DNA from 2 places in the Leclercia sp. S52 genome. Region 2 is predicted to be linked to the other one. Evidence: predicted binding sites of a transcription regulator. Region 2 holds the regulator's gene; the other holds the start of a gene.
The links. Region 2 encodes CRP, which controls carbon source genes, mostly activating them, when cyclic AMP is high. Its sites were predicted from a motif close to ATGTGANNNNNNTCACAT; they were not measured.
Positions count from the first base shown of each region.

Region 1: the regulator CRP is predicted to act here: its motif matches at 12,212-12,229, upstream of cdd (cytidine deaminase).

Region 1 covers NZ_CP152474.1:3,246,601-3,262,495, reverse strand. Annotated here, with positions in the region: gene cirA (catecholate siderophore receptor CirA) at 1-541, shown strand, start outside; gene fghA (S-formylglutathione hydrolase) at 636-1,472, opposite strand; gene AAHB66_RS15725 (YbfB/YjiJ family MFS transporter) at 1,614-2,747, shown strand; gene folE (GTP cyclohydrolase I FolE) at 2,865-3,533, shown strand; gene yeiB (DUF418 domain-containing protein YeiB) at 3,551-4,708, shown strand; partial or broken gene galS (HTH-type transcriptional regulator GalS) at 4,866-5,889, shown strand; gene mglB (galactose/glucose ABC transporter substrate-binding protein MglB) at 6,181-7,179, shown strand; gene mglA (galactose/methyl galactoside ABC transporter ATP-binding protein MglA) at 7,251-8,771, shown strand; gene mglC (galactose/methyl galactoside ABC transporter permease MglC) at 8,787-9,797, shown strand; gene sanA (outer membrane permeability protein SanA) at 10,427-11,140, opposite strand; gene cdd (cytidine deaminase) at 11,270-12,154, opposite strand; gene AAHB66_RS15680 (CidB/LrgB family autolysis modulator) at 12,283-12,978, opposite strand; gene AAHB66_RS15675 (CidA/LrgA family protein) at 12,975-13,373, opposite strand; gene map (type I methionyl aminopeptidase) at 13,589-14,368, shown strand; gene dusC (tRNA dihydrouridine(16) synthase DusC) at 14,458-15,390, shown strand; partial or broken gene AAHB66_RS15660 (CAT RNA binding domain-containing protein) at 15,548-15,895, shown strand, end outside.
Region 2 covers NZ_CP152474.1:4,489,415-4,505,309, reverse strand. Annotated here, with positions in the region: gene AAHB66_RS21710 (YccS/YhfK family putative transporter) at 1-1,061, opposite strand, end outside; gene crp (cAMP-activated global transcriptional regulator CRP) at 1,118-1,750, opposite strand; gene AAHB66_RS21700 (OsmC family protein) at 2,060-2,464, shown strand; gene AAHB66_RS21695 (phosphoribulokinase) at 2,554-3,423, opposite strand; gene AAHB66_RS21690 (YheU family protein) at 3,454-3,672, opposite strand; gene AAHB66_RS21685 (hydrolase) at 3,669-4,691, opposite strand; gene mdcA (malonate decarboxylase subunit alpha) at 4,919-6,574, shown strand; partial or broken gene AAHB66_RS21675 (triphosphoribosyl-dephospho-CoA synthase) at 6,574-7,432, shown strand; gene mdcC (malonate decarboxylase acyl carrier protein) at 7,442-7,765, shown strand; gene AAHB66_RS21665 (biotin-independent malonate decarboxylase subunit beta) at 7,735-8,568, shown strand; gene mdcE (biotin-independent malonate decarboxylase subunit gamma) at 8,568-9,368, shown strand; gene AAHB66_RS21655 (AEC family transporter) at 9,497-10,456, shown strand; gene AAHB66_RS21650 (malonate decarboxylase holo-ACP synthase) at 10,459-11,079, shown strand; partial or broken gene mdcH (malonate decarboxylase subunit epsilon) at 11,076-11,976, shown strand; partial or broken gene AAHB66_RS21640 (LysR family transcriptional regulator) at 11,966-12,903, opposite strand; gene AAHB66_RS21635 (ABC transporter ATP-binding protein) at 12,919-14,823, opposite strand; gene kefG (glutathione-regulated potassium-efflux system ancillary protein KefG) at 14,945-15,499, shown strand; gene kefB (glutathione-regulated potassium-efflux system protein KefB) at 15,499-15,895, shown strand, end outside.

The DNA.
Region 1 (15,895 bases), 1.2 Mb from region 2:
CCAGAACGACGTTGATGACCGTATCAGTATTCTGCGCACGGCGAACGTTAATCAGGCGCAGGGCTACCCGAACTACGTCGGGCTGAATGCCGACGGCGAACCGGTGTTCCGTTACTACAACGTCAATAAGGCGCGTATCCGCGGCCTGGAGACGGAGGTGAAATTCCCGATTGCCGAAGACTGGCGCATGACGCTGAATTACACCTATAACGACGGGCGTGATATCAGCAACGGCGAGAACAAGCCGCTCTCCGAGCTGCCGTTCCACACCGCGAACGGCACGCTGGACTGGCAGGCAAGCCAGGCGTGGTCCTTCTATGTGCAGGGTAATTACACGGGTGAGAAACGCACCGTTACCGATGGCGCCGCAACGCCGGGCGGTTACGTGGTGTGGAACACCGGTGGCGCCTGGCAGGCAACCAAAAACGTCAAGCTGCGTGCGGGCGTCATGAACCTGCTGGATAAAGATCTCAGCCGCGACGACTACAGCTATACCGAAGAAGGACGCCGTTACTTTATGGCGGTGGATTACCAGTTCTGATGGCTGAAACGCCGGGCGGCGCGTTGCTTGCCCGGCCTACGGTTTACTCCCTCTCCCTGTGGGAGAGGGTTGGGGTGAGGGCATCAGGCCGCACTTACTTCAACAACTGCTGCGCATGGAAGCGCAGATGGTCTTCAATAAACGACGCAATAAAGTAATAGCTGTGATCGTAGCCTGGCTGGATGCGTAACGTCAGCGGCCAGTCTTTCTGGCGCGCGGCTTCCGCCAGCACCGCCGGCTGTAACTGGCTCGCCAGGAACTGATCGGCATCCCCCTGATCGATAAGCGTCGGGATCGCCTGTTCCGGCTGGCTGGCCAACATCAGCGCGCAGCTGTCCCATTCCTGCCAGGTCGCTGTATCCTCACCCAGGTAATTCGTGAACGCTTTCTGCCCCCAGGGAACCTGAGCCGGATTCACGATCGGTGCAAAGGCCGACACGCTGACGTATTTACCCGGATTTTTCAGCGCCATCACCAGCGCACCGTGGCCGCCCATCGAGTGGCCGCTGATTGCACAGCGATCGGCTACCGCGAACTCCGCCTGGATCAGCGCCGGCAGCTCGTCGCGCAGGTAGTCGTACATCCGGTAATGATTCGCCCAGGGCGCCTGAGTGGCATTCAGGTAGAACCCGGCGCCTTTGCCCAGGTCATAACCGGCATCGTCCGCGACCTCATCGCCGCGCGGGCTGGTGTCGGGCATCACCAGAGCGATCCCCAGCTCCGCCGCAACCCGCTGGGCACCCGCTTTGGTCGTGAAGTTTTCATCGTTGCAGGTCAGGCCGGAGAGCCAGTACAGCACCGGCGGTTTTGCCGCACCGGTAACCGGCGGCAGAAAAATGCTGAACGTCATCGCGCAGTTCAGCACCGCAGAGTCATGACGCCAGCGCTGCTGTCGACCTTCAAAACAGTGGTGCTCTTCGAGCAGTTCCATGCGGGGCTCCTTCAGGAAGGTTGTATAAAGAGATGAAGGTCATAATACAGATAATTCAATAACGAGTGAGTAACTTTCACTTCCGCATTAACGACATATCCTGCATCATGAATTTACGAAACTTTAACAACTGGAGTGGTCATGGCGCTGCGTATCGCGCTCAGCGGATTTGTGGTTCTGGTGGTGGCGATGGGAATAGGGCGCTTTGCCTTTACCCCGCAGGTGCCGCTGATGATTGCGGCAGGCCAGCTGACCCTGACCAGCGCCGGGCTGGTAGCGGCGATGAACTACCTCGGCTATCTGGTGGGGGCATGGGATGCCATGCGCGCGCACCGTTTTGTCGAGGGCCGTCTGTGGCTGGGGATTATTGGCGCGGTGGCACTAACCCTGCTCTCAGCCGTCGCGGATAACGCCGTGGTCCACGGGCTGCTGCGGTTTGTGATTGGCTGCATGAGCGGCTGGTCGATGGTGCTGGTTGCCGCCTGGACCAACGAGCGGCTGGCCCATTTCGGCAAGCCGGGCCTGAGTGCCGCGGTTTTCGCCGGGCCGGGGGCAGGTATTACCCTCAGCGGTTTGCTGGCGGTATGGATCCAGGCGCACGGGTTGTCGGCCAGCGCCGCATGGCAAATCTACGGCGTGCTGGCGCTGGTGCTGGTCGCGCTGGTGGCCCGCTACCTGCCGCGGGCCGGGCAGCTGCATCGTCCGGGCACCACGCCGGAGCCGCTGACGCTGACCCGCGATCTGCGTCGTCTGGTCTGGAGCTACAGCCTCGCCGGGTTTGGCTACATCCTCCCGGCGACCTTTTTGTCGCAGATGGCGGCGCTGCGCTTTCCTGGCAGCGCGTTTGCCCAGTTTGTCTGGCCGGTTTTCGGCGTGGCCTCGGTGCTGGGCATTGCCCTGAGTATCGCTCTGCGCCATGTTTCCACTACTAACCGCAGGCTGGCGCTGGTGCTCTGGCTGCAGGCGGTGGGGGTGATTGCCGCCTGGCTGATGCCGGGGATGGCCGGTCTGGTGACCGGTGCGCTGCTGGTCGGCGGAGGATTTTTATGTGCGGTGCAGCTCTCGTTGCTCTACGGGCGTGAACTGGCACCGAATCACACGCGGTACATGGCCGGGTTATTGACTACCGGCTATGCGGTCGGGCAGTTGATTGGCCCGATGACCTCGGCGCTGTCGAGCTGGCTCACCCATCAGCTGGAGCCCGCTCTGGGCCTTGCTGGTATCGCTCTCTTCGTGGCGGGCGGGCTGGTCTGGCAGCGTCAGGTTGAAAGGTAACGGCAATTGGAATAATTATCGCGGTGAATACTGGATTATGGTCGCCGCCTCGCGCACAATGAGTGCACATTTTGCCCCACGGAGGGCAGAAGAGCACCGCACCTGCAGGAGAAAAGAATGTCATCAATGAGTAAAGAAGCAGCTCTCGTCCACGAAGCGCTGGTCGCACACGGTCTCGAAACCCCGCTGCGCCCACCGGTTCAGGATCTGGACAACGAAACGCGTAAACGTCTTATTTCCGGGCATATGACCGAAATCATGCAGCTGCTGAATCTCGATTTGAGCGATGACAGTCTGATGGAGACCCCACGTCGCATCGCCAAAATGTATGTCGATGAGATTTTCTCCGGCCTGGATTACGCTAATTTCCCGAAAATCACCGTCATTGAAAACAAAATGAAGGTGGATGAGATGGTGACGGTGCGTGATATCACCCTGACCAGCACCTGTGAACACCACTTTGTGACCATCGACGGTAAAGCGACCGTGGCCTATATTCCGAAAGACGCGGTCATTGGCCTGTCGAAGATTAACCGCATCGTGCAGTTCTTTGCCCAGCGTCCGCAGGTGCAGGAGCGTTTAACCCAGCAGATCCTCATCGCGCTGCAAACGCTGCTTGGTACCAACAACGTGGCGGTTTCCATTGACGCGGTGCATTATTGCGTGAAAGCGCGCGGCATTCGCGATGCAACCAGCGCCACCACGACCACCTCGCTGGGCGGCCTGTTTAAATCAAGCCAGAACACCCGTCAGGAGTTCCTGCGCGCCGTGCGTCACCACGACTGATCGTCAGGGCTGAATACATGGAAAGAAATGTCACGCTGGATTTCGTTCGTGGCGTCGCTATTCTGGGTATTCTGCTGCTCAATATTAGCGGCTTCGGTCTGCCGAAAGCCGCTTATCTCAATCCCGCCTGGTATGGCGATATTACCCTCAGCGACGCCTGGACATGGGCGGTGCTGGATCTTTTCGCCCAGGTGAAATTCCTCACCCTGTTTGCCCTGCTGTTCGGGGCCGGACTGCAGCTGCTGCTGAAACGCGGTAAACGCTGGATCCAGGCCCGCCTTTCGCTGCTGGTGCTGCTCGGGTTTATTCATGGCTTGCTGTTCTGGGACGGCGACATTTTGCTGGCCTACGGGCTGGTGGGGCTGATCTGCTGGCGTATCATCCGCGATGCGCAGGATATTAAAAATCTCTTTAATACCGGGGTGGTGCTGTTTGTCATTGGCGTTGCCATCCTGCTGCTGCTGGGAGCGATCTCCGGCGGCTCTACCAATCGCTCCTGGGTGCCGGATGCGGCCAACCTGCAGTACGAGCAGTACTGGAAGCTGGGCGGCGGGGCGGAGGCCATCAGCAACCGGGCCGATATGATTGGCAACAGCCTGCTGGCGCTCGGCGCACAGTACGGCTGGCAGCTGGCAGGGATGATGCTGATCGGCGCTGCGCTGATGCGTACCGGCTGGCTGAAAGGCGAGTTTAGCCTGCGTCATTACCGGCGTACCGGGCTGTGGCTGGTGCTGCTCGGTCTGGCAATCAATCTCCCGGCGGTGATCGCCCAGTGGTATGTGAACTGGGATTACCGCTGGTGTGCGTTTCTGTTACAGGCACCGCGCGAGCTGAGCGCACCCTTTCAGACCATAGGCTATGCCGCGCTGATGTATGGCTTCTGGCCGCAGCTCTGCCGTTTCCGGCTGGTCATGGCGATTGCCTGCGTGGGGCGCATGGCGCTGAGCAACTACCTGCTACAGACGCTGATCTGCACTACCCTGTTTTATCACCTCGGCCTGTTTATGCATTTTGATCGCCTGCAGCTGCTGGGCTTCGTCCTGCCCATCTGGCTGGTGAATATTCTGTTCTCCGTCCTCTGGCTGCGTCATTTCCGTCAGGGACCGCTGGAATGGCTGTGGCGACAATTGACCGCACGTGCTGCAGGGGTTTCATTAAGTAATACATCCGGATAACGATCTGGATCACAATCATTAACAAAACGGATGTAACCGTTTTCATCCTTGTGAGCTTCTTCACGTAGTCCTCCCTTTCTCGCTGCCAGAATAGTCACCTTGCTAAACACAGGGGGGGTGTCTGTGAGTTGCTGCAATCTAAATAAGGATGGTGAATATGATCACCATTCGTGACGTCGCGCGTCAGGCGGGCGTTTCTGTCGCCACCGTGTCCCGGGTCCTCAACAACAGCGCGCTGGTCAGTCCGGAGACCCGCGAGAGCGTGATGAAAGCCGTCACCGCGCTGGGCTACCGGCCGAACGCTAACGCCCAGGCGCTGGCGACCCAGGTCAGCGATACCATTGGCGTGGTGGTGATGGACGTGTCGGATGCCTTCTTTGGCGCTCTGGTGAAAGCCGTGGACATGGTCGCCCAGGAGCACCAGAAATACGTCCTGATCGGCAACAGTTATCACGAGGCGGAAAAGGAGCGTAACGCCATTGAGGTGTTGATTCGCCAGCGTTGTAACGCCCTGATCGTTCACTCAAAAGCGTTAAGCGACGAGGAGCTGTCTGCTCTGATGGAGCAGATCCCCGGCATGGTGCTGATCAACCGCATCGTGCCTGGCTATGCCCACCGCTGCGTCTGCCTTGACAACGTCAGCGGAGCGATGATGGCGACGCGGATGCTGGTGAATAATGGCCATCAGCGCATCGGCTATCTTGCATCAAGCCACCGCATTGAGGATGACGAAATGCGGCGTGAAGGCTGGCAGAAAGCCTTGCTGGAGCAGGGTATTACCGCATCGGACAGCTGGATCGGCACCGGCGCGCCGGACATGCAGGGCGGGGAAGCGGCCATGGTGGAGCTGCTCGGGCGCAACCTGCAGCTGACCGCGGTCTTTGCCTACAACGACAGCATGGCCGCAGGTGCGCTGACGGCGCTGAAAGATAACGGCATTGCGGTGCCACAGCATCTGTCATTGATTGGTTTCGATGATATCCCGATTGCCCGTTACACGGACCCGCAGCTGACGACGGTGCGCTACCCGATCGCCTCTATGGCCCGTCTGGCCACGGAGCTGGCGTTACAGGGGGGCCGCAGGGAAGCTGGATATCAACGCAACACACTGTTTCATGCCGACTTTAGTGCGTCGCCACTCGGTTGCCATTCGGCAAATTGTGGCACCGATCACTAACTAATAATTCGCCGTGATGTAACCGTTTTCAATTTGTGAGTAAATTCACAGTAAGTTAACAATGCGCTGTCTATGATGTCAGCGTTTTAGTGACTGAAACGCTATGTAACGGTGAATAATCACTTTCACTATAGCCAGGGCACGTTAAACATCCAAAAAAACGCATTCTGGAGCGTTACCGACCAAGGAAGATAGAAATTTTATAAGTGGACTTCGGCCGGCATTAACGTTTCATTAACATTTGCCCGCCGATCGTTATTCACACGAACTACCCTGCATAAAAACCGGAGATATCATGAATAAGAAGGTGTTGACTCTGTCTGCTGTTATGGCAAGCATGCTTTTTGGTGCAACCGCGCACGCTGCAGATAGCCGTATTGGTGTGACTATCTATAAATACGACGACAACTTTATGTCTGTTGTGCGTAAAGCCATTGAAAAAGAGGGCAAATCAGCGCCAGAAGTGCAGCTGCTGATGAATGACTCCCAGAATGACCAGTCAAAACAGAACGACCAGATTGACGTACTGCTGGCAAAAGGCGTGAAAGCACTGGCAATCAACCTGGTTGACCCGGCGGCTGCAGGCACCGTTATTGAGAAAGCACGTGGCCAGAATGTGCCAGTGGTGTTCTTCAACAAAGAACCTTCCCGTAAGGCGCTGGATAGCTACGATAAAGCCTTCTACGTGGGCACCGACTCCAAAGAATCCGGCATCATTCAGGGCGACCTGATTGCTAAACACTGGGCTGCTAACCCGAACTGGGATCTGAACAAAGACGGTCAGGTTCAGTTCGTTCTGCTGAAAGGCGAGCCAGGCCACCCGGATGCTGAAGCACGTACCACTTACGTGATCAAAGAGCTAAACGACAAGGGCCTGAAAACCCAGCAGCTGGCATTAGATACCGCAATGTGGGATACCGCACAGGCGAAAGACAAGATGGACGCATGGCTGTCCGGCCCGAACGCTAACAAAATCGAAGTGGTTATCGCCAACAACGATGCGATGGCAATGGGTGCAGTTGAAGCCCTGAAAGCACACAACAAATCCTCTATTCCGGTATTTGGCGTGGATGCCCTGCCAGAAGCGCTGGCACTGGTTAAATCTGGCGCAATGGCCGGCACCGTGCTGAACGATGCTAACAACCAGGCGAAAGCCACCTTCGACCTGGCGAAAAACCTGGCAGAAGGCAAAGGCGCAGCTGACGGCACCAACTGGAAAATCGACAACAAAGTTGTTCGCGTACCGTACGTTGGCGTAGATCAGGAAAACCTGGCGCAGTTCACCGGTAAATAAGTTTTAGCATTCCACTGGGCGCAGTTTCTGCGCCCTTTTATCACGCGACGCGAGGCCGAGAAGGTATAATTATGGTCAGCACAACGACTCAGTCGTCCGGTGAATACTTGTTGGAAATGAGCGGTATCAACAAGTCTTTTCCCGGTGTTAAAGCACTGGATAATGTTAATTTAAAAGTACGGCCTCACTCCATTCACGCATTAATGGGGGAGAACGGTGCGGGTAAATCAACGTTATTGAAATGCTTATTTGGGATCTATCAAAAAGATTCTGGCAGCATTCTTTTTCAGGGGAAAGAGATCGATTTCCATTCTGCCAAAGAGGCACTGGAAAACGGTATTTCGATGGTTCACCAGGAGCTGAACCTGGTCCTTCAGCGTTCTGTTATGGACAATATGTGGCTGGGTCGTTATCCGACCAAAGGCGTATTTGTCGATCAGGACAAAATGTATCGCGATACTAAAGCCATTTTTGATGAACTGGATATTGATATCGATCCGCGTGCGCGCGTGGGTACGTTATCGGTTTCACAGATGCAGATGATTGAGATCGCCAAGGCCTTCTCCTATAACGCGAAAATCGTGATTATGGATGAGCCTACCTCTTCGTTAACGGAGAAAGAGGTGAACCACCTGTTCACCATTATCCGTAAGCTGAAGGATCGCGGCTGCGGCATCGTGTATATCTCGCACAAAATGGAAGAGATCTTCCAGCTGTGTGATGAGATTACGGTCCTGCGCGACGGCCAGTGGATCGCCACCCAGCCGCTGGAAGGGCTGGACATGGACAAGATCATCGCCATGATGGTGGGTCGTTCCCTGAACCAGCGTTTCCCGAACAAAGAGAACAAGCCGGGCGAAGTGATTCTTGAGGTGCGCAACCTGACGTCGCTGCGCCAGCCTTCCATCCGTGACATCTCCTTCGATCTACACAAAGGGGAGATCCTCGGGATTGCCGGTCTGGTGGGTGCCAAGCGTACCGATATCGTGGAGACCCTGTTCGGTATTCGCGAGAAATCCGGTGGAACCATCACCCTGCACGGTAAAAAGATTAATAACCATAACGCCAACGAAGCCATTAACCACGGCTTTGCACTGGTGACGGAAGAGCGTCGCTCAACCGGTATTTACGCCTATCTGGATATTAACTTTAACTCCTTAATTTCTAATATTCATAATTACAAAAACAAAATCGGTCTGTTGGATAATTCCCGCATGAAGAGCGATACCCAGTGGGTAATTGACTCAATGCGCGTAAAAACCCCAGGACATCGCACGCAAATTGGTTCGCTCTCCGGTGGTAACCAGCAAAAGGTGATTATTGGACGCTGGTTGTTAACCCAGCCTGAAATTTTGATGCTGGATGAACCCACCCGTGGTATCGACGTAGGTGCAAAATTTGAAATTTATCAGCTGATTGCTGAATTAGCCAAGAAAGATAAAGGGATTATTATTATTTCGTCCGAAATGCCGGAATTGTTAGGGATCACAGATCGTATTCTGGTCATGAGCAATGGTCTCGTTGCCGGAATTGTTGAAACCAAAACGACAACGCAAAACGAAATTTTGCGTCTTGCGTCTTTGCACCTTTAAGATTAGGGGCTCCTCATGAGTGCGTTAAATAAGAAAAGTTTTCTTACTTATCTGAAAGAAGGCGGTATTTACGTTGTTCTTTTAGTCTTGCTGGCCATTATTATTTTCCAGGATCCAACATTCTTAAGTCTGTTGAACTTAAGTAACATTCTGACTCAGTCTTCGGTACGTATTATTATCGCGCTGGGCGTGGCGGGTCTGATCGTCACCCAGGGTACTGACCTGTCAGCCGGTCGTCAGGTCGGTCTGGCGGCGGTTGTCGCGGCAACGCTTCTGCAGTCGATGGAAAACGCCAACAAGGTGTTCCCGGAAATGGCGACCATGCCCATTATCCTGGTGGTCCTGATTGTCTGCGTTATCGGTGCAATCATTGGTCTGATTAACGGCATCATCATCGCGTACCTGAACGTAACACCGTTCATCACCACTCTGGGTACGATGATCATCGTTTACGGTATCAACTCCCTGTACTACGACTTCGTGGGTGCATCGCCGATCTCCGGTTTCGACAGCGGCTTCTCCACCTTTGCGCAGGGCTTTATCGCGCTGGGCAGCTTCCGCCTCTCTTACATCACCTTCTACGCCCTGATTGCGGTGGCCTTTGTCTGGGTGCTGTGGAACAAAACCCGCTTCGGCAAGAACATCTTCGCTATCGGCGGTAACCCGGAAGCAGCGAAAGTCTCCGGTGTTAACGTGGCGCTGAACCTGCTGGTGATCTATGCCCTGTCCGGCGTGTTCTACGCGTTCGGTGGTTTGCTGGAAGCAGGCCGTATCGGCTCTGCCACTAACAACCTCGGCTTTATGTACGAACTGGATGCGATTGCCGCGTGCGTCGTGGGTGGTGTCTCCTTCAGCGGTGGTGTAGGTACCGTTCTGGGCGTGGTAACCGGTGTGATCATCTTCACCGTTATCAACTACGGTCTGACCTATATCGGCGTGAACCCGTACTGGCAGTACATCATCAAGGGCGCGATCATTATCTTCGCCGTTGCGCTGGACTCCCTGAAGTACGCGCGTAAGAAATAAGATTTGTGATAACGAAAAAACCCGCGTAATGCGGGTTTTTTTATGCCCGGCGGCGCTGCGCTTGCACGGGCCTACGGTATTGCGGGTTTTTGTAGGCCGGGTAAGGCGAAGCCGCCACCCGGCGAATTGCCCGGCGGCGCTGCGTTTGCACGGGCCTACGGTATTGCGGGTTTTGTAGGCCGGGTAAGGCGAAGCCGCCACCCGGCGAATTGCCCGGCGGCGCTGCGCTTGCACGGGCCTACGGTATTGCGGGTTTTTGTAGGCCGGGTAAGGCGAAGCCGCCACCCGGCGAATTGCCCGGCGGCGCCGTGCTTGCACGTGCCTACGGTATTGCGGGTTTTGTAGGCCGGGTAAGGCGAAGCCGCCACCCGGCGAATTGCCCGGCGGCGCTGCGCTTGCACGGGCCTACGGTATTGCGGGTTTTTGTAGGCAGGGTAAGGGGAAGCCGCCACCCGGCGAATTGCCCGGCGGCGCTGCGTTTGCACGGGCCTACGGTATTGCGGGTTTTTGTAGGCCGGGTAAGGCGAAGCCGCCACCCGGCGAATTGCCCGGCGGCGCTGCGCTTGCACGGGCTTACGGTATTGCGGGTTTTGTAGGCCGGGTAAGGCGAAGCCGCCACCCGGCGGGGGTTATTTCTTCTTCTGCATCTCCAGCAGCTGCTCTGGCGTCACGGCCGGATATCCCTGGGCATCTTCCGGCACCTCCAGCATCGCCGGGATGGGCACCAGCGGGCCTAAGAAGCGCGGTTCGCGTTTAAAGACATAGAGATCGGCCAGCGCCCCCAGACGGGCACCAAACTCGCGCACCCGCACGGTGAGCATGTCTTTTGGTGACGGGACGGCATAACACTGCGCCTGAATGCCCATATGCAGGGCGATAAACAGCGCGCGCTCGCAGTGGAAGCGCTGGGTGATGATGATGAAATCGTTGGTATCAAACACCTTACGGGTGCGCACAATCGAATCGAGGGTTCGGAACCCGGCGTAGTCGAGCACAATATCCGCCGGGTCCACGCCTGCGGCAATCAGGTCTTTGCGCATGGTGACCGGCTCGTTATAGCTCTGCAGGGCGTTGTCGCCGCTCAGCAGCAGGTAGTTGACCTTGCCGCTGTTGTAGGCGTTGAGCGCCCCCTGAATGCGGTAACGGTAATACTGGTTGATCACCCCGGTGCGGTAATACTTGGCGGTGCCGAGCACCACGCCAACCTGGCGGTAGGGCAGATCCTGAAGGTCATCAAAGATATAGGGGGCTGTTTTCCAGCTCATCCAGCGGTCAAGGCCCAGCGCAGTCAGCAGCACGATGGCGATCAGGGCAACCAGGCTGTAAAACACGCGCTTTAACATACAGATGACTCGTACCGAAGGTGAAATTTCACTCAGGCTACTTTACCCGTCTGGTAAGCGCAAGAAACGGCGGTTTAATTGGGGGGGATTTTCATCAATTGTGCGGGCATTGCTGCCCGCATCAGAGACTTACGCCAGCAGCACGCGGTCGATGCCGGTGCAACCCAGCGCGCGCAGCGTGGCCGCGGTAGCATCCCACTGGATCAGCGAAGCATCGGCTTTTTCCGCCAGAATGGCGCGTTGAATATCCGGATAGTCGTAACCGTTGAGGCTGAGCAGGTTCAGTGCGCCCTGTAGCGGCGGCAGCGTCGGGTTAAAGGCGGCGTTTTCGGCATAGCTGCCGGTGAAGATGCGGCCATCGCGGCACTCCAGCGCCACCCCGCTCGGGGAGTTGCTGTACGGCGCGTGTGATTTGTTGGCGGCGAGGATAGCGGCCTGGGCCAGCTCGTCACCGCTCACTGCGTAGCCATGATCCTGCTCATCCATCAGCAGGGATTTAATCTCCAGATCCTTCGGTCCGAAGGCGTCCGGCAGGTAATCTGCCAGAGTGTGCGGATCGCGGCCCGGCAGGTTGATGCGCAGCTGCAACCCGCTGTTCAGCTCGTTCATAAACTGACGGCAGTGGCCGCACGGGGTGTAGTTCACGGTGATGGCCTGCAGGGATTTCTCACCGCGCAGCCAGGCGTGGCTGATGGCGCTCTGTTCCGCATGCACGGTCTGCTGCATGGTCGCCCCGAGAAACTCCATATTGCCGCCGAAGTACCAGGTGCCGCTGACGCCGCGCGCAATGGCGCCCACGTTGAAATGGGAGAGGTCGGCACGGGCACAGGCCGCCGCCAGCGGCAGAAGCGCAAAGGCCAGCGCGTCATCATCCAGATCGGTGGCACGTTTCAGTGCGGTGACCTGTTCAGCCGTCAGCAGGGCGGGGAAGTGTGCATCCGCCAGAACCGGGGCCAGGGCTGACTGCAAATTCTCTGCAAGCTGAGCGAAAGCTGATTGAAAACGTGGATGCATGGCGTTGCCTCATAAAGGTTAATGGATCGGTAGTGTACGGAGCCGTTGAGGCTTTATATGTGACTCAGATCTCATTATGTGTGCAACTTATGAAACTCAAATGAAAAATGCGCGACGCGTCGCAAATTTTAGCCCATTACCGCCAGAATAATCGGGAACAGGAACGGTGCAATCAGCGAGGTCATGATCCCGCAGATCACCAGCGCCAGGGAGCTAAAGGCCCCTTCCTGATAATCCAGCTCCGCGCAGCGGGCGGTACCGAGGGCGTGGGATGCGGTGCCCATCGCCAGACCACGTGCCGATTTGGTGCGGATGCGCATGGCGTTCAGCAGCGTATGGCCTAATACCGCCCCGAGAATACCGACATAAATGACGCATACGGCGCTGATCGCCGGGATGCCGCCGAGGCTGCCGCCCACCGCCATGGCGATCGGGGTAGTTACCGATTTAGGTAAAATAGAGGCCGCAATTTCCGGGGTCGCCCCCATCAGCAGCGCCACCGAGGTGCCGGTGATCATCGCCACCACGCTACCGATCAGGCAGATGGTAATGATGGATTTCCAGCGGGCGCGGATCTGGTGCAGCTGCTCATACAGCGGAAACGCCAGCGCGACCACCGCAGGCTGGAGCAGATCGTTGAGGACCTTGCTGCCCTGGAAATATTTTGCGTAGGGAATGCCGGTCAACAGCAGGAACGGAATAATCACCACCATCGCTACCAGCAGGGGATTAAGCAGCGGGAACTTCAGGCGCACTGCCAGCTTGCGGGCGGCGAAGAATACTGCCACGGTAAGCGGCAGCGACCACCAGATATTGGCCATCATTTTTTCTGTCCTTTTTGCCCAACCACGTTACGTTCCCCATGCGCCAGATGTGTGCTCCAGCTCACCACTAAAAACACCACCAGCGTACTGATAGTGCAGGAAACAAATATCGGGCCAAACTGCGCGCTCAGCAGGTCGTAATACTGCATCACCCCCACGCCAATCGGCACAAACAGCAGCGCCATATAGCGGATCAGCACCGAGCAGCCGGGCTTAACCCATTTTGCCGGAAGGATTTGCAGCGCGAGCAGGACAAACAGGATCAGCATGCCAATAATGCTGCCGGGGATGGTGATGGGCAGCAGGGAGGCGAGAAAAATCCCTGCATACAGGCAGGCATAAATCAGGATGAAGGCGCGCAGGTACTGCCAGACAACGATCAGTGATTTCTTCATGGTGAAAGTCCTTAATGGAACGCATTCATCATACAATTAAAACCGGAAACGTGCTACGGATCACATCATGACTTTTGAGCATACCAGACATTACTTTCTGGAACCTTGGGCATTTCCCCAAACCGCAGGAGACAACGCGGCGCTGACACTATACGATCCACAGACAAAGATAATGATGCTGAAATCAGGCTCCGACCCTTTACTGGAGGTAAACAATGCCATCAATTCTCATTAAAACCGCCGATGAGCTGGCCCGCCAGCGTCACGCGGGCGAACTGCTGGCCTCCGTGTTCACCATGCTGGACGAGTTTATTAAGCCTGGCGTATCAACCATGGAGATCAACAACCGCGCAGAGGCGTTTATCGTCGAGCAGCTTCACTCCCGTCCGGCCAGCAAAGGGCAGTATGACTACCCTTACGTGCTGAACACCTCGGTGAACGACGTGGTCTGCCACGGGATCCCGAAGGAGTCAGAGCATCTCAAGTCGGGCACCATCGTGAACGTCGACATCACTCTCGAAAACGCGGGCATGATCGCCGACTCCAGTAAAATGTATCTTATTGGCGACGTTTCGCCCCTGGCCCGCCGGCTGGTGAAAGCGACCTACGAGGGGATGTGGAAGGGGATTAAGGCCGTCAAACCGGGTGCCACGCTGGGCGATATTGGCCACGCCATTCAGTCCTACGTCGAGAGCCAGGGTTACAGCGTGGTGCGCGAATATTGCGGCCACGGCATTGGCAAGGAGATGCACGAAGAGCCGCAGATCCTGCATTACGGCAAACCCGGCGAAGGCCCGGTGTTGCAGGAAGGGATGGTCTTTACCATCGAACCGATGATCAATCAGGGTGACAGCCGCATCAAAACCAAGAAGGACGGCTGGACGGTAGTGACCCGTGACAAAAAGCTCTCGGCACAATGGGAACACACCATCGCCGTGACGGCGGACGGGTTTGAGGTGCTGACCCTGCGCCCCGAAGAGACGATCCCCGAATAAAATCGTCACCCACACGCATATCCTCCCTGACGCTTTCCACCTTTGGCGGGAGCGGCTACTATAGCGCGTCTTTTTTTACGGGTACTGATATGCGTGTATTACTGGCACCGATGGAAGGCGTGCTCGATTCGCTGGTGCGTGAGCTGCTGACCGACGTTAACGATTATGACCACTGCATCACTGAGTTCCTGCGGGTGGTGGATATGTTGTTGCCGGTAAAATCGTTTTACAGACTCTGTCCGGAGCTGCATCACCAGAGTCGTACGCCTTCTGGCACCCTGGTGCGGGTGCAACTGCTCGGGCAATATCCCGAGTGGCTGGCGGAAAACGCCGCCCGCGCCGTTGAGCTGGGCTCCTGGGGCGTAGATTTAAACTGCGGCTGTCCGTCGAAAATGGTTAACGGCAGCGGCGGCGGGGCCACGCTGCTGAAGGATCCGGAGCTGATCTACCGCGGCGCGAAAGCGATGCGCGAGGCGGTGCCCTCCCATCTGCCGGTCACGGTAAAGGTGCGTCTGGGCTGGGACAGCGGCGACAGGCAGTTTGAAATTGCCGATGCGGTCCAGCAGGCGGGGGCCAGCGAGCTGGTGGTTCATGGCCGCACCAAAGAGGACGGCTACAAAGCCGAGCGCATTAACTGGCAGGCCATCGGCCAGATCCGTCAGCGGCTGACGATTCCGGTGGTGGCTAACGGCGAGATCTGGGATCGCGAAAGCGCGCTGGCCTGTATGGCGGAGACCGGCTGCGATTCAATCATGATCGGGCGCGGGGCGCTGAACGTGCCAAACCTCAGTCGGGTGATCAAATACAACGAGCCGCGTATGCCCTGGCCGGAGGTAGTGACCCTGCTGAAGAAGTACACCCGCCTCGAAAAGCAGGGCGACACCGGTCTGTACCACGTGGCGCGCATCAAGCAGTGGCTGAGCTACCTGCGTAAAGAGTACGACGACGCCCTGGAGTTGTTTCAGGAGATCCGCGCCCTGCAATCCTCGGCGGAGATCGCCCGGGTCATTCAGGCAAAATAGGCCAGGGTCGATCTGCGTCACGTTTTTCAGCGGGGCGCATTGTGGCATCGAACGAAACTGGTAAAGTGCGCTAACTGGATTGTTACTGCTGCGGCAGGCAAAACCTGATTTTCTGGCATCTGCCGGAGGTCAGGTTTTTTTGTTTCTGGGGCATGGAATGAAAATCGCCAAAATACTGAATAACAATGTGGTGGTTGTTCTGGATGAGCAGGGGCGCGAACAGGTGGTGATGGGCCGTGGGCTGGCCTTTCAAAAGCACCCCGGCGACCTTGTCCCGAAAGAGAACATCGAGAAAGTGTTTGCCCTGCAAAGCGACGAGCTGGTGCAGCGGCTGGGAGAGTTACTCAGCCAGATCCCGCTGGAAGTGATGACCACCTGCGACCGTATTATCGGGCTGGCGGCGCAGCGGCTGGGGAAACTGCAGGAGAGTTTGTACATCACCTTAACCGACCACTGCTACTTTGCGATTGAGCGGCAGAAGAAGGGGCTGGCGATCAAAAACGTG
Region 2 (15,895 bases):
CTCAGGGCAGGGATCAGCGGCAGGCGTTTCTGCTTGTCGGCCATCAGGTCGCGCGGGTAGAGCGGACGCTGCGTACGCAGCACGCGGGCAATACGGCTGAAGTGCCAGGCGCAGAATTGACCCACCGGGTTATCCGGGTGCTGACGGGCAATTTTCTCCAGCGCGCCGAGCTGCTTGTCCATGGTGAAACGGGTGGGGTAGCGATGATAGAGAATGTCGTCAGCCAGCACCCGCAGGCGGGCCGCAACGGTCTGCGCGTTCCAGCGGATCACCGCTTCGGCGTGGCTGCGCTCCACCAGCTTTTGCACCTCCTTCGGGTGATGCAGGCTGACGGAGATGTGCTCCTGTAGATCCAGGCCCACCTGGAAGGTACGCAGCAGGCGTTTGTATTCATGATTTCTGTTGGCCGCCAGCATATGCAGCTGCTGATAACAGAGGCTGATCAGATCCACCACCTTCTGCTGACGGGCCAGCAGCGGCGGCAGCGATTTTTCAGGGTCGGTGTGCTGCGTCAGCAGGGTGTATTTTGCTTCGCAATAATCTGCCAGCTGTTGATAGAGCACGCTCAGCGACTCGCGCAGCGGCTGTTCGCGCCACATCCAGAACCAGAACCAGTTAAACAGCCCGTACCAGAGCGTGCCCAGCGTATAGAGGAGCAGCGGCTCCCAGACCGGCATGTTTCCCGCCAGGCTCAGGGTAAAGATGGCCGCAATCAGCGAGGCGGGCAGCAGTCGCGCATGCAGGGCGCTGATCTCAGCCGTGACCCCCAGCGTCATCGCCAGCACGGTGAGAATGAGGGGCAGCGGAATATCCCGCGCCAGCAACAGCTGCACGGCCAGGCTACAGCCCGCGAACAGGCAGCCGCCAATAGTCAGACGCTTAAAGAAGCGTTTATGCGGGGTGTCCAGACCGGCAATGTTGCAGCAGGCAGGAACGAGGGAGAAGAGCAGACCCTGTTGCAGATGGCCGAAGATCAACCCCACAGCCACGGGGAGACACAACACCAGGGTTTGCCGCAGTGCGTAGTTAACTTCCGGGTGATAAATGAGCCTGCGCCACATGGGGATAGAGACAAAAACGGCGTGTCATCGTGCGATGCCACGCCGTTTTAGCGGAATTAACGTGTTCCGTAAACCACGATGGTTTTACCGTGGGCAGAAATCAGGTTTTGATCTTCCAGCATTTTCAGGATACGACCCACGGTCTCACGAGAACATCCGACGATCTGACCAATTTCCTGACGGGTAATTTTAATTTGCATACCGTCCGGGTGGGTCATTGCGTCTGGCTGTTTCGCCAGGTTCAGTAAGGTCTGGGCAATGCGGCCCGTTACGTCGAGGAAGGCGAGGTTACCCACTTTCTCGGACGTGACCTGCAGACGGCGAGCCATCTGCGAAGAGAGGCGCATCAGGATATCCGGGTTCACCTGGATCAGCTGGCGGAATTTCTTATAAGAGATTTCAGCCACTTCACAGGCAGTTTTTGCACGAACCCAGGCGCTACGCTCCTGACCTTCTTCAAACAGGCCCAGTTCGCCGATGAAATCTCCCTGATTCAGGTAAGAGAGGATCATCTCTTTGCCTTCTTCATCTTTGATCAGCACTGCCACTGAGCCTTTGACGATGTAATACAACGTTTCCGCTTTTTCACCCTGGTGAATCAGCGTGCTCTTCGATGGGTACTTATGAATATGGCAATGAGACAAGAACCATTCGAGAGTCGGGTCTGTTTGCGGTTTGCCAAGCACCATGCGCTGTTATCCTCTGTTATAAGCTGTCTCCAGAGTCTGGCTGTGTACCTGTACTCTGGGGTTGCAATCGAATTCTTTCCCCTGCCTGGGGTCTGGCTGTCACAATAATTAGCAGCCTGTAACGTGTGATGTCCTCTGCATACATGTGCAACGTCAATGTATTACTGTAGCATCTCGACTGTTTTAGCATAGCTTTCGCCGCCTGTCTCCTGGTGTCTCGCTTCAGCTTGATGCAGGTCGACTTCCGTTGTCAGAATTGTTACTGACGCGTAATCTGTCAGGAAAAATGCAATCCTGGAGTTAATACAAATGCAAGCACGTGTGAAGTGGGTTGAAGGGTTAACGTTCCTCGGTGAGTCGGCTTCCGGGCACCAGATTTTGATGGATGGCAACTCCGGCGATAAAGCGCCAAGTCCGATGGAAGTGGTCCTGATGGCGGCAGGCGGATGCAGTGCGATCGACGTGGTATCGATCCTGCAAAAAGGTCGTCACGATGTGACCGACTGCGAAGTCAAACTGACCTCAGCGCGTCGTGAAGAGGCGCCGCGCCTGTTCACCCATATCAATCTTCACTTCGTGGTCACCGGCAAAGAACTGAAAGACGCGGCGGTCTCCCGTGCGGTGGATCTCTCAGCCGAGAAGTACTGCTCCGTGGCGCTGATGCTGGAGAAAGCCGTAAAGATTACCCACTCGTATGAAGTGATCGAGGCGTAAGCCTTGCGAAAACGCCGGGCGGCACTTCGTTTGCCCGGCCTACAGAGCCCGTAGGCCCAGTAAGCGTAGCGCCACCGGGCAACAAGGCCTCAATCGATTTTCTTCCCTTCCATCAACCGCTGCACCAGCGGCGTCATGATTAACTCCATCGCCAGCCCCATCTTCCCGCCCGGGACTACCAGTGTATTGATGTGAGAAATAAATGAACCCTGCAGCATCGCCAGCAGCCAGGGGTAATCGATATTGTCCAGATTGCGGAAATGGATCACCACAAAGCTCTCGTCCAGCGACGGGATGCCTTTGGCGGCAAAGGGATTAGAGGTATCCACGGTCGGGACGCGCTGGAAGTTAATGTGGGTGCGGGAAAACTGCGGCGTCAGGAAGTTAATGTAATCCTCCATCGAGCGCACCACGGAGTCCATCACCGCCTCGCGGGAATGGCCGCGTTCGCTGGTATCCCGCGTCAGCTTCTGGATCCACTCCAGGTTCACAATAGGGACTACCCCCACCAGCAGATCGACATGGCGCGCCACGTCGTGTTGCGGCGTGACTACCCCGCCATGCAGGCCTTCATAAAACAGCACGTCGGTGGGTTCCGGCAGGGGCTGCCAGGGGGTGAAGGTGCCCGGCACCTGGTTCCAGGGGACCGCTTCGTCATAGGTGTGCAGGTATTTGCGCGCCTGGCCAGTGCCGCTTCGCCCGTATTCAGCGAAGGTTTGCTCCAGCAGGCCAAAGTCGTTGGCATCCGGGCCAAAGTAGCTGATGTGTTTGCCCATATCCCGGGCTTTGCGGATGGCCATATCCATCTCAGGGCGGGTGTAGCGGTGAAAGCTGTCGCCTTCCACTTCCGCGGCACGCAGATGCAGCTGCGAGAAGATCTTACGAAAGGCGAGGCTGGTGGTGGTGGTACCGGCACCACTCGACCCTGTAACGGCAATAACCGGATGTCTGGCGGACATAGCAACTCCCTGAGTGGAAAGCGATCGCGGTTAACCGCGAAATTGATTGCGAGGCATGATGTTGACGGTTTCGTGCAGCTCGGACCACACGACCAGCACCTCACCGCTTTGCAGCTGGCGCCTGACGTCGGCGACCTTCTGCTCAAGCGAAAGCTCCTGTTCACCATAATCGGTGCCTTCGCGTAACACAAAGCTTTCAATCAGATTATCCAGCGTTTCGGGAGCCAGATCTTGCCAGGGAATAATCATCTTATGGGTTCCAGGTATGTGGTCAGCCAGTCCGGGATACGCGTTTCCAGCCACATCGTTGGGCGCCGCAGCGTGCCGCCAACAAAGCCCACGTGTCCACCGTGTTCGGTCAGCTGATACTGCACGTTGGCGGGCAAAAACGCCTGCGCCGGTATCGAGTGATGATCCATAAAGGGATCGTCTTTAGCGTGAATAATCAGCACCGGTTTGGTGATCTTGCTGAGCACCGGCATGGCGCTGCACTGACGATAGTAGTCAATAGCATCGGCAAAACCGTGAATTTTGGCGGTGATCAGATCGTCAAATTCGCGGATGCGGCGCACTTTCTTCAGCTGCTGCAGACTGACCGGTAGCGTATCCGGGTAAGCTTTCAGTTTGCGTGCCGCATTAGCTTTGAGCAAGTTCAGCAGATAGCGCTGATAAACGCGCGAAAAGCCCTTCTCCATATGATAGCTGCAGTGCTCCAACATGAACGGAGCAGAGACGATGGCGGCGGCGTCCAGAGGAATATTGTCGCCCTCTTTTGCCAGCAGGCAGGCAAGCATGTTCCCGCCCAGCGAATAGCCCACCGCTGCCGTAGGGGCCGGGCCGTGGGTCTCTGCCAGCCAGCGCAGGAACCAGGTGCCATCTTCCGTTTCGCCGGAGTGATAGATGCGTTTCTGGCGATTGGGTTCGCCGCTGCAGCCTCTGAAGTGCATTACGACGCCCAGCCAGCCGCGGGCTTTCGCCGCCTGAATCAGGCCGTGAGCATAGGGGCTGTGCAGGCTGCCCTCCAGACCATGAAAGACCACCAGCCGGGGTTTGTGCCGGGCCTGCAGCGGATCTTCGCTCCAGGCTAAATCAACGAAATCATCGTCCGGCAGGTCAAGGCGCTGCCAGACGGGGGTAAATAGCACTTTACGACGGATAAGGCGCGGCAGCATGGTCTGCAGATGGCGATTAGCCACGCCCCGCATGGGGACAAATTCTGCGCTCTCGTCGGGTGCAATGTTGAAGTCTGATGGAATGATTTGGGCCATAAAGGTGATGCTAATTATTGTCTGTTATTTACGATACCTTCCGAATTGTACCCCGTTTAGCCTGGTTTTCCGAAACATGAACTGATCCCGATCACAAATATTTACCTTGATTATTACTCTCAGGCTAATGATTCCCCTGTGCGCTTAATTGATGGCTTTATCGCCAGGGTGCAGACTTTACTCAACGTTAAGCAAATCTAAAGATGTGCTGAATCAGGAGGTTAATAATGTTATCAGGGCAAACGCCAGCCCGGAACTGGAATACGCGTCGCACTGAAAAAGCGCGCCGCCTGGCTTCCGTCCCGGTGCAGGGCAAGGTACTGCCAACAGGCGATCTTGTCGCCATGCTGGAAAAACTGATCGCCCCAGGCGACAAAGTCGTACTGGAAGGGAATAACCAGAAACAGGCAGACTTTCTTTCACGATCCCTCGCCGAAGTGAACCCGCAGATTGTTCACGATCTGCATATGATTATGCCGAGCGTGGGTCGCAGCGAGCACCTGGATATATTTGAGAAGGGCATCGCCCGCAAACTCGACTTCTCTTTCTCGGGTACCCAAAGCCTGCGTATTTCGCAGCTGCTGGAAGACGGGCAGCTGGAGATTGGTGCCATCCACACCTACATCGAACTCTACTCCCGCCTGTATGTCGACCTGTCGCCGAACGTGGCGCTGATTGCCGGTTTTAAAGCGGACCGTAAAGGTAACCTCTATACCGGTGCCAGCACCGAGGATACCCCGGCGCTGGTCGAAGCCGCCGCCTTCCACGACGGCATCGTCATCGCCCAGGTGAACGAGCTGGTGGACGATGAGTGCGATCTGCCGCGCGTGGATATCCCCGGCTCCTGGATTGATTTCGTGGTGGTGGCCGACAAGCCGTTCTTCATCGAACCGCTGTTCACCCGCGACCCACGTCTGATCAAACAGGAACATATCCTGATGGCGATGATGGCCATCAAAGGCATCTATGCGGAACACCAGGTTCAGTCCCTGAACCACGGTATTGGCTTTAACACCGCCGCCATTGAGCTCCTGCTACCGACCTACGGCGAGCAGCTCGGCCTGAAAGGCAAAATCTGTAAACACTGGACGCTGAACCCGCATCCAACGCTGATCCCGGCGATCGAAAGCGGCTGGGTGGAGAGCGTACACTGCTTCGGCGGTGAGCTGGGGATGGAAGAGTACATCCGTGCCCGTCCGGACGTGTTCTTTACCGGTGCCGACGGCTCTATGCGCTCTAACCGCGCCTTCTGCCAGCTGGCAGGTCAGTACGCGGTGGATATGTTTATTGGCTCTACGCTGCAGGTGGATGGCTATGCCAACTCCTCAACCGTGACCCGCGGCCGTCTTTCCGGCTTCGGTGGGGCGCCCAATATGGGACACGACCCGCACGGTCGTCGTCATGCCACCCCGGCCTGGCTGAACATGATCACTGAACCTGACCCCATGCAGCGCGGTAAAAAGCTGGTGGTGCAGATGGTTGAAACCTTCCAGGCGGGCGTGAAACCGACCTTCGTGGAAAAACTCGACGCCGTCGAGGTGGCGAAAGCCTCCGGTATGCCGCTGGCGCCGGTCATGATCTACGGCGATGACGTCACCCACGTGCTGACGGAAGAGGGGATTGCTTACCTCTATCGCGCCAAAGATCTTGAGGAACGTCGGGCCATGGTCGCTGCCGTCGCGGGGATCACCGATATCGGTCTGGGTGTGGATGCTAAACGCGTCGCCGAGCTGCGCCAGAGTGGCAAAGTGCTCTACCCGGAAGATATGGGCATTCGCCGCACCGACGCTACCCGCTCTCTGCTGGCGGCTGGCAGCGTGTCTGACCTGGTTGAATGGTCGGGCGGTCTGTACAACCCACCTGCGAAATTCCGGAGCTGGTAATGAAACTTCTGCCCCGGATCCAGGTTGAAGGCGGTGCCGAATGGCTGGCGCGAACCGCCACGCAGTGTCTGATTGACGAAGCGCGACTGAGCCCAAAACCCGGTCTGGTGGACAGTCGGGGGGAACGGCGCGCATCACGATCTGTCGCTCGCGCTGATGGAACGTTCGGCGCACAGCCTGACCCCTACGTTTCAGGCGCTGGCGCTGCAAAGCTGGCAGCGTCCGGCCGATATCGCACTACGGCAGACCGTGGGTCGGCTGGGGCGCGAAGGCGAACAGCAGATGATGGCCGCCACCGGCGGGGTGAATACCCACCGCGGCGCTATCTGGGCGCTGGGTTTACTGGTCAGCGCCGTGGCGATGCTCGGCGGCAATGCGAAAGCCCGGACGGTAGCCGATACCGCCGCGCAGCTGGCGAAACTGCCGGATGACGCCGCGCCGAAAGTATTCAGTAAAGGGCTGCGCGCCACCCACCGTTATCGGGTGCCGGGCGCGCGTGAAGAGGCGCAGCAGGCGTTTCCGCACGTTATGCAGCGGGCGCTGCCGCAGCTTCGCCTGAGCCGTCTTAACGGCAGTGGCGAAGCCCATGCCCGGCTCGATGCGCTGATGGCGATCATGACCTCGTTAACCGATACCTGCGTGCTCTCGCGCGCCGGAATGGAGGGGTTAGATGCCATGCAGGACGGAGCCCGGGCGGTATTAGCCGCCGGCGGCACCGCACAGCCTGAGGGGCAACGCGCGCTCGCGTTATTAGACAAACAGATGCTCTTGCTCAATGCCTCTCCGGGCGGCGCGGCCGACCTGCTGGCCGCCACGCTGTTCCTTGACCGCATAGAGACGCCTTATTTAGCGAATTAAGAGGATGTTATGGAAAAAATTACCTTAACTCTGCCCGCCAGCCGTGCCCTGAACGGCAAAGCGCTGGCAGGCGTTGTGGGCTCCGGGGATATGGAGGTGTTATTTACCGCCGACCAGAGCCAGACATTAACTATCGAGATCACCACCTCCGTCGATAACAGCCGTGGCCGCTGGGATGCGCTGTTTAACAGACTGCAAACCGTCAGCAGCCTGCCGGCTGGTAAGCTCACCATTCACGACTTTGGCGCCACGCCGGGCGTGGCACGCATTCGTATCGAACAGGTCTTTGAGGGGGGTGAGCCATGCGTGATGACAGCAGCTTTATCGAATTAAAAGCGCGCCAGCGTGCGCAGGCTCTCCTCGACGAGGGCAGCTACCGCGAACTGCTGGATCCGTTTGAAGGGATCATGTCTCCGTGGCTTGGGCCGCAGGGCATTGTGCCGCAGGCCGATGACGGCATGGTGGTGGCGAAAGGCACCATCAACGGCAAACCTGCCGTGGTGGTGGCGATTGAAGGCGCGTTCCAGGGCGGCAGCATGGGCGAAGTGTCCGGGGCCAAAATGGCGGCGGCGCTGGAGCTGGCGGCGGAAGATAACCGTAACGGCATTCCAACCCAGGCGGTACTGAGTCTTGAAACCGGCGGCGTACGTTTGCAGGAGGCGAATCTTGGCCTCGCGGCGATTGCCGATATCCACGCGGCGATTGTCGATCTGCGCCGCTATACCCCGGTCATCGGCATTGTCGCCGGTACCGTGGGCTGCTTCGGCGGGATGTCCATCGCGGCCGCGCTGTGCAGTTACCTGATTGTGACCCGCGAAGCGCGTCTGGGGCTGAACGGCCCGCAGGTTATCGAGCAGGAGGCGGGCATTGAAGAGTACGACTCCCGCGATCGTCCGTTTATCTGGAGCATGACCGGGGGCGAAATTCGTTACGAAAGCGGTCTGGTGGATGCGCTGGTGGGCGATGGCGTGAATGCGGTGAAAGCGGCGATGAACGACGCGATTGCGAAAGGCGTGCCGGCAAAACATCGCACTGACAATTACGACTGGTATCTCGAACGTCTGACCCAGTTTGATACCCGCAAACAGGCGGATACCGAACAGATTCACGCGCTCTTTGCCCGGGAGGTGAAATGATGAGTACTTCAATTAGCCGTGGTGAACTCTGGCTGGAAACCCTGGCGCCAAATGCCAAACGTCTGGAAGGGCTCTGCCCGTCGGTTCAGGCGGCGGACGGCGAACTGAATGGCGAAGCAGTGCGCTTTGTCGCGGTGGTGCCGGATGCCAACAACCACTACCCGCGTGCGGCACGAGGTGAAGTGGGTCTGCTGGAGGGCTGGACCCTGGCCAAAGTGGTGAGTGAAACCGTCGCCGCCGATGCGGACAAAGCGGTTAAGCGCCCGATAGTGGCGGTGATCGACGTCCCGAGCCAGGCCTATGGCCGTCGCGAAGAGGGCTTTGGTATTCACCAGGCGCTGGCCGGTGCCGCGGCGGCCTATGCTAACGCGCGTCTGGCGGGCCATCCGGTGATTGGCCTTATCGTCGGGAAAGCCATGTCCGGGGCGTTTCTGGCCCACGGCTATCAGGCCAACCGGCTCATCGCCTTTAATGACCAGGGCGTATTAATTCACGCGATGGGCAAAGAGTCTGCCGCGCGCATCACGCTTCGCACCGTGGATGCACTGGAAAAACTGGCGGCAACCATCCCGCCAATGGCGTATGACATCAGTAACTACGCCACGCTGGGGCTGCTGGAAAACCTGCTGGATATCAGCAATCCGGACGCACCTTCTTCTCTCGATCTGGCGCTGGTTAAAACCACCTTACAACAGGCCATTGATGACGCTCGCCGGGATCCGACGCTGAAAAGCCGTCTGGGTGCCGACAATCGCCACAGCTCGGCTCTCGTACGCGAACGTATGCGAGCCAGCTGGTAACACCAAAAAGAAAAGACCTGCCAGATGCACGCCCCGTGGGCGCACCCGTTGCGCCCACGCGGGAAGCTGCATCCTGAAAATAATAACCATCGCGTCAGTGCTTAAACTTCTTTTTTTACAGGTGATTTATGACTTATGTGATTGTTCATGCCCTTGCACCCATTTTTGTCATCATGCTGCTCGGCTTCTGGGCCGGTAAAGCCAAAATGGTGGATAACAAAAATGTGTCTCTGCTTAATATCTTCGTGATGGATTTTGCGCTGCCCGCCGCGCTGTTTAGCGCCACGGTGCAAACGCCCTGGGCAGGTATCATTGCCCAGTCACCGCTGATCCTGGTCCTGACTCTGGCGATGTGGATCACCTATGCGGCCATCTACTTCCTCGCCACTAAAGTCTTCAAAAAATCCCCGCAGGATGCCGCCGTGCTGACGCTGACCGTGGCGCTGCCGAACTATGCCGCGCTGGGTCTGCCGATTCTGGGCAGCGTGCTGGGTGAAGGCTCTGCGACCTCACTCTCCGTGGCGGTTTCCATTGCCTGTGGTTCCGTGCTGATGACGCCGTTCTGTCTGCTGATTCTGGAGCGCGAAAAAGCGCGTGCGGAAGGCACAAACAGTGGCTCAACCCTGGCGATGCTGCCGGTGCTGATGTGGCGCTCAATTAAGAAACCGATCGTGATGGGCCCGCTGCTGGGTGTGGTTTTATCCGCGATTGGCATCAAAATGCCGGACCTGGTGCTGGCTTCCATCAAGCCTCTGGGCCTGTCGGCCACTGCGGCGGCGCTGTTCCTGACCGGTGTGATCCTGTCGGCCCGTAAGCTGCAGATCAACACTATGGTGATTAGCGCGACCATCACCAAACTGCTGATTCAGCCGGCGATTGCCTGGGGTATTGTGCTGGTGTTTGGTCTGCACGGCTCGGTGGCGATCACCGCGATCCTGATGATTGCCCTGTCCGCCGGTTTCTTCGGCGTGGTGTTTGGTAACCGCTTTGGGGTGCAGTCTCCGGATGCGGAAGCGGTGCTGCTGTTAAGCTCCGTCCTGTGTATCCTGTCGCTGCCGCTGTTTATCTCGCTGACTTCAGGAATGTAATCATGACCACAACATTACGCCCGCACGACTTAATCTGGCTGACCACACGGGATGCGCTCGAAGAGATCCACGAGCCCTGGGTGGCTACGGCCTGGCACACCGGGTTACCGGTGGTGGTGCGGCGTGATGTTGATGGTAACGGGCGTATTCCGGTCGGGGTACGCGGCCTTAAGCGCGAACAGCGCGCGGCGGGCTGGGTTAACCCGGACCAGATTGTCCGTATCGTCTCCCCCGAACAGCTGAGCGCAGAAGCAAGTCTGCTGCGCTCGCCTTTTATCACTCAGCCACCGGTTCAGGTGGCGGTACAGCTTTCCCGCACACCCTGGCCCTGGACCTGGGGCATTACCGGCAGCACCGGCTATGCGCTGGCGACCGGCATTGCGGTGATCCACGCCGACAGCGATCTCGATCTGCTGATCCGCGCCCCGCAGCCGCTTTCGCGCGAGATGTTACTCAGCTGGCAGACCCAGCTTGAAGGCGCGCTCTGCCGGGCCGATACCCAGGTCGAGACGCCGCTGGGCGGCTTTGCGCTCAACGAATGGCTACGTGATGGAAAAACGTTGCTGAAAACCAACCGGGGGCCGCGCCTGACGGCAAACCCCTGGGTATGGGAGGAACAATGAAGATCCTGTTTACCTTTCCGGGGCAGGGGACACAGCATCCCGGTATGCTGCAAAACCTGCCGGGAACCGAGCTGGCTCAGGCGCGTGAAGTGCTGGGTGCCAGTGAGGTGGACGCGCTCGACTCCCCGGCGGCGCTACAGCACACCCGCGCGGTGCAGCTCGCGCTGCTGATTGCGGGTGTTGCCTGGGCGCGTGAGCTGGAGCGTCGCGGCGTGGCGCCGGATATCGTCAGTGGCCTCTCTATCGGCGCGTATCCTGCGGCGGTCATTTCCGGGGCGCTCGACTTCTCTGATGCCCTGACGCTGGTGGCCCTGCGTGGCGATCTGATGGAGCAGGCTTATCCGCACGGCTACGGCCTGACGGCGATTATGGGGTTAACGCTCTCGCAGGTAGAAACCCTGATGGCAGGTACCGGCACCTATATCGCCAACCTGAATGCCGAGACGCAGATTGTGATCGCCGGGGCCGATGACGGCATGGCGGAAGTGGCGGCGCGCGCGCTGGCGAAAGGGGCCAGTAAAGCCCGCCGCCTGACGGTCAGCGTTCCGTCACACTGCGAACTGCTGGCGGAACCGGCGCAAAAACTGGTCGAAGCCTTCAGCCGGGTTACGCTCTCTCGCCCCCGCTGCGCTTATCTGAGCGGCAGCACCGGGCGGGTGCTCTGGCAGCCCGAGAAAATTGCTGACGATCTGGCCATGAACATGGCCCGGACGGTGCGCTGGCAGGAGGCGGTGATTGCCGCGAACGAGCGTGAAGCGCGACTGGCGATTGAGATGCCCCCCCGGCGGCGTGCTTACCTGCCTGACGCGTCAGGCGGCCTGGGAAGGGGAGTCAGTCTCTCTGGAGCGCAGCGGCATCGACGTCGCGGTGCATCTCGCCCGGCGTGTTAAGGCGTAGCGTTCTGCTCAAGGCGGCGGGCGTACATGCGGCCTTCCGCCGCCAGCGCCCGCAGGCTCGGATCCTGCTCGCGGTTGCGGGCAAAGACGATGGCAATCAGCTGCTGCATTTGATACGGCTGGGCCAGCTTTAACAGCTGCACCGAGTTTTCATAGACCTTCTTCATCCTGCCCGGCATCAGCGTAAAGCCGACACCCGCCTGCACCAGGCTCAGCATCGAGAAAATATCGTTGACCCGGGTGACGATCTCCGGCTCGAAACCAGCGATATGAAACGCCTCCTGGAAGCCCGCGTAGGTGGCAAAGCCCTCCGCCAGGGCGACAAACTTCTGGTCTTTGTAGTCGCGTAAATCCGCTAACGCATTGGTATTGAGCTGCGCCGAGGCCGGGGCGGCAAGACAGATATCATCGTGGAACAGGGGCAGCACTTCGAGGTTGTTGCGGTCAATCTCGCTTTCGGAGATGGAGATAAGAATGGCATCGAGCGAGCCTTCATCCAGCATATGCAGCAGGGTCTCGTTGGATCCCATGGTGAGATCCATCTCCAGTCCGGGCGGCGCAGTTTCATGCCCATAATTAACTGCGGCACCGTCTCAAGCGTCAGAGAGTAGAGCGTCCCCACCCGCAGACGGCCCTGGCCGACACCGGCCGTTTTACGTGCCTCTTCCAGCCCGCGCTCCATCACCTGCATCACCTCCTGGCAGTACTCAAGCAGCGTCCAGGCGGCGGGGAGGGCGATCAGATTTCGGCCTTTGTGGGTGAACAGCGGGCAGCGGACGTTCTCTTCCAGGGTATGCAGGGCGCGATGGACGCTGACCCCGCTGAGGTTCAGCACCTCAGCGGCCCGGGCGATATTGCCCGTCTCCATAAATGTCATGAAGATGCTCAGTTTGCGGAAGGTAATCTCGCTGGTCAGGTCCGGTATCATTGCCCCTCTCCCGGGTTAGTCGCTCTGGAGCATCTCTTCGAGCTGTTCCTGCGCCTCCAGCCAGGCCATTTCGCACTCCTCAAGGCTGGATTTGGTTTTGGCCTGCACCTGCAGGCACTCGGTGAGCTCGGCTTTACGCGTCTGGTCATACAGGCCGCTGTCGCCCAGCTTCTCTTCCACGGTAGCCAGCTGCGCGTTGAGCTTCTCCATCTCTTTTTCCAGACGGGTGATCTCTTTACGCAGCGGCTGGGTTTGGGTACGCAGCTCTGCCTCGCGACGCTTCTGATCCTTACGCGCCTGGGCGCTGTTGGCGTTATCTTTGGCCCCTTCCGCAGGCTGGCTCTCCTGCTTCTGCACGTCGCTCAGCCACTGCTGATAATCTTCCAGATCGCCGTCGAAAGGCTCTACTTTGCTGTCGTGTACCAGGTAGAGGTCGTCGGTGGTGGAGCGCAGCAGGTGACGGTCGTGCGAGACCACCACCAGCGCGCCTTCGAATTCGATTAAGGCTTCGGTCAGGGCCTGGCGCATGTCCAGATCCAGGTGGTTGGTCGGTTCATCGAGCAGCAGCAGGTTCGGGCGCTGCCAGACGATCAGCGCCAGCACCAGACGCGCTTTTTCGCCGCCGGAGAAGCGCTCGGTCTTCTCGGTCACCTTATCGCCCTGGAAGCCGAAGCCGCCCAGGTAATCCCGCAGTTTCTGCTCCATCTCCTGCGGGGCCAGACGCGCCAGGTGCTGCAGCGGGGATTCATCCGCGCGTAAAAATTCCAGCTGATGCTGGGCGAAATAGCCGAGCTTAATGCCCTTCGCCAGACCGATATCGCCGCGAACCGGGGCCAGCTCGCCCGCCAGCAGCTTAATCAGGGTCGATTTACCGGCGCCGTTGCGCCCGAGCAGCCCGATACGCGAACCCGGGACCAGGTTGAGCTTAATGGAGTCGAGAATGATGCGATCGCCATAGCCGGCGCTGACCTTTTCCATCTTCAGCAGCGGATTGGGCAGGCTTTCCGGTGCCCGGAAGCTGAAGTGGAACGGGTTGTCGACGTGTGCCGGAGCAATCATCTCCATCCGTTCCAGCATCTTGATGCGGCTCTGGGCCTGTTTGGCTTTGGAGGCCTTGGCCTTGAAGCGATCGACAAAGCTTTGCAGATGCGCCACCCGCTGCTGCTGGCTTTCGTACATCGCCTGCTGCTGGGAGAGACGCACCGCGCGCTGGCGCTCAAACGAGCTGTAGTTGCCGGTGTATTCGAACATTGATTCCTGTTCGATATGGATAATTTTGTCCACCACCGGGTCGAGGAAGTCACGGTCGTGGGAAATCAGAATCAGAGTGCCCTGATAGCTCTTGAGCCACTTCTCCAGCCAAATAACCGCATCGAGATCGAGGTGGTTAGTCGGTTCATCGAGCAGCAGCAGATCGGAGCGGCAGATCAGCGCCTGGGCCAGGTTGAGACGCATACGCCAGCCACCGGAGAAGTCGCTGACCGGACGTTCCAGCTGTTCATTGCTGAACCCCAGACCGTGCAGAAGGGTGGAGGCGCGGGAGCGGATGGTCCAGGCGTCGATGGCATCGAGTTTGCCGTGGACAGTGGCAATCGCGTGGCCATCGTTGCGTTCGTTGGCGGCTTGCAGTTCGGCTTCCAGTTTGCGGTACTCCCGGTCGCCGTCAATAACATAGTCCATCGCCGGTACGCTCAGGGCAGGCGTTTCCTGGTTTACCCAGGCCAACTGCCAGTTGCCCGGGTAAGTAAAATTACCGCCGTCGGCAGCGATCTCGTTTTTCAGCAATGACAGTAACGTGGATTTACCGCAGCCGTTTTTGCCCACCAGGCCCACTTTCTGACCCGGGTTAATGGTGGCTGTAGCGTTGTCCAGCAGGACGCGAACGCCGCGACGAATTTGTAATGAGGAGAAAACAATCATAGAGCGCCGTATGTTCCGACTATGTTAAGTTGTAATTATAATCAGGTTAAATGTGCCGCCACGCGCCGCGTGGGTGTGCCATGGTAGCCCAAAATAACAGTGATGACGACCCGGGAGAGGAATGATGTCCCAGACAGCAAAAGTGCTGCTGCTGTATGCCCATCCGGAGTCGCAGGACTCGGTCGCCAACCGGGTTTTGCTCCAGCCGGCATTACGGCTCAGTAATGTGACGGTGCACGATCTCTACGCGCACTACCCCGATTTTTTTATCGACATCCCTCATGAGCAGGAGCTGCTGCGCCAGCACGACGTCATCGTGTTCCAGCATCCGCTTTACACCTACAGCTGCCCGGCGCTGCTGAAAGAGTGGCTCGATCGCGTGCTGAGCCGCGGTTTTGCCAGTGGGGTGGGAGGAAACCAGCTGGCGGGAAAGTACTGGCGGAGCGTGATTACCACCGGCGAGCCAGAGAGTGCCTATCGCCACGATGGGCTTAACCGCTACTCCATGAACGACATTCTGCGCCCGTTCGAGCTGACGGCGGCCATGTGCCGCATGCACTGGCTGAGCCCGATCGTTATCTACTGGGCGCGTCGGCAGCATCAGAGTGAGCTGGCCAGCCATGCCAGGGCCTACGGCGACTGGCTGGCGGCCCCCAATCTGACGGGAGGCCGCTGATGGAAGGTTCCGATCTGTTGCTGGCGGGGGTGCTGTTTCTGCTCGCTGCCGTGGTGGCGGTGCCGCTGGCTGCGCGACTGGGTATTGGCGCGGTGCTCGGCTATCTGCTGGCGGGTATCGCTATCGGCCCCTGGGGGCTGGGATTTATCAGCGATGTGGACGAAATCCTGCACTTCTCGGAGCTGGGTGTCGTCTTTCTGATGTTTATTATCGGCCTCGAGCTGAACCCGTCGAAGCTCTGGCAGCTACGGCGGTCCATCTTCGGCGTGGGCGCCGCACAGGTGATCGGTAGCGCGGTGATCCTCGGTGGGCTGCTGATGCTGGACCATTTCTCGTGGCAGGCGGCGGTGGTGGGCGGGATTGGGCTGGCGATGTCCTCGACCGCGATGGCCCTGC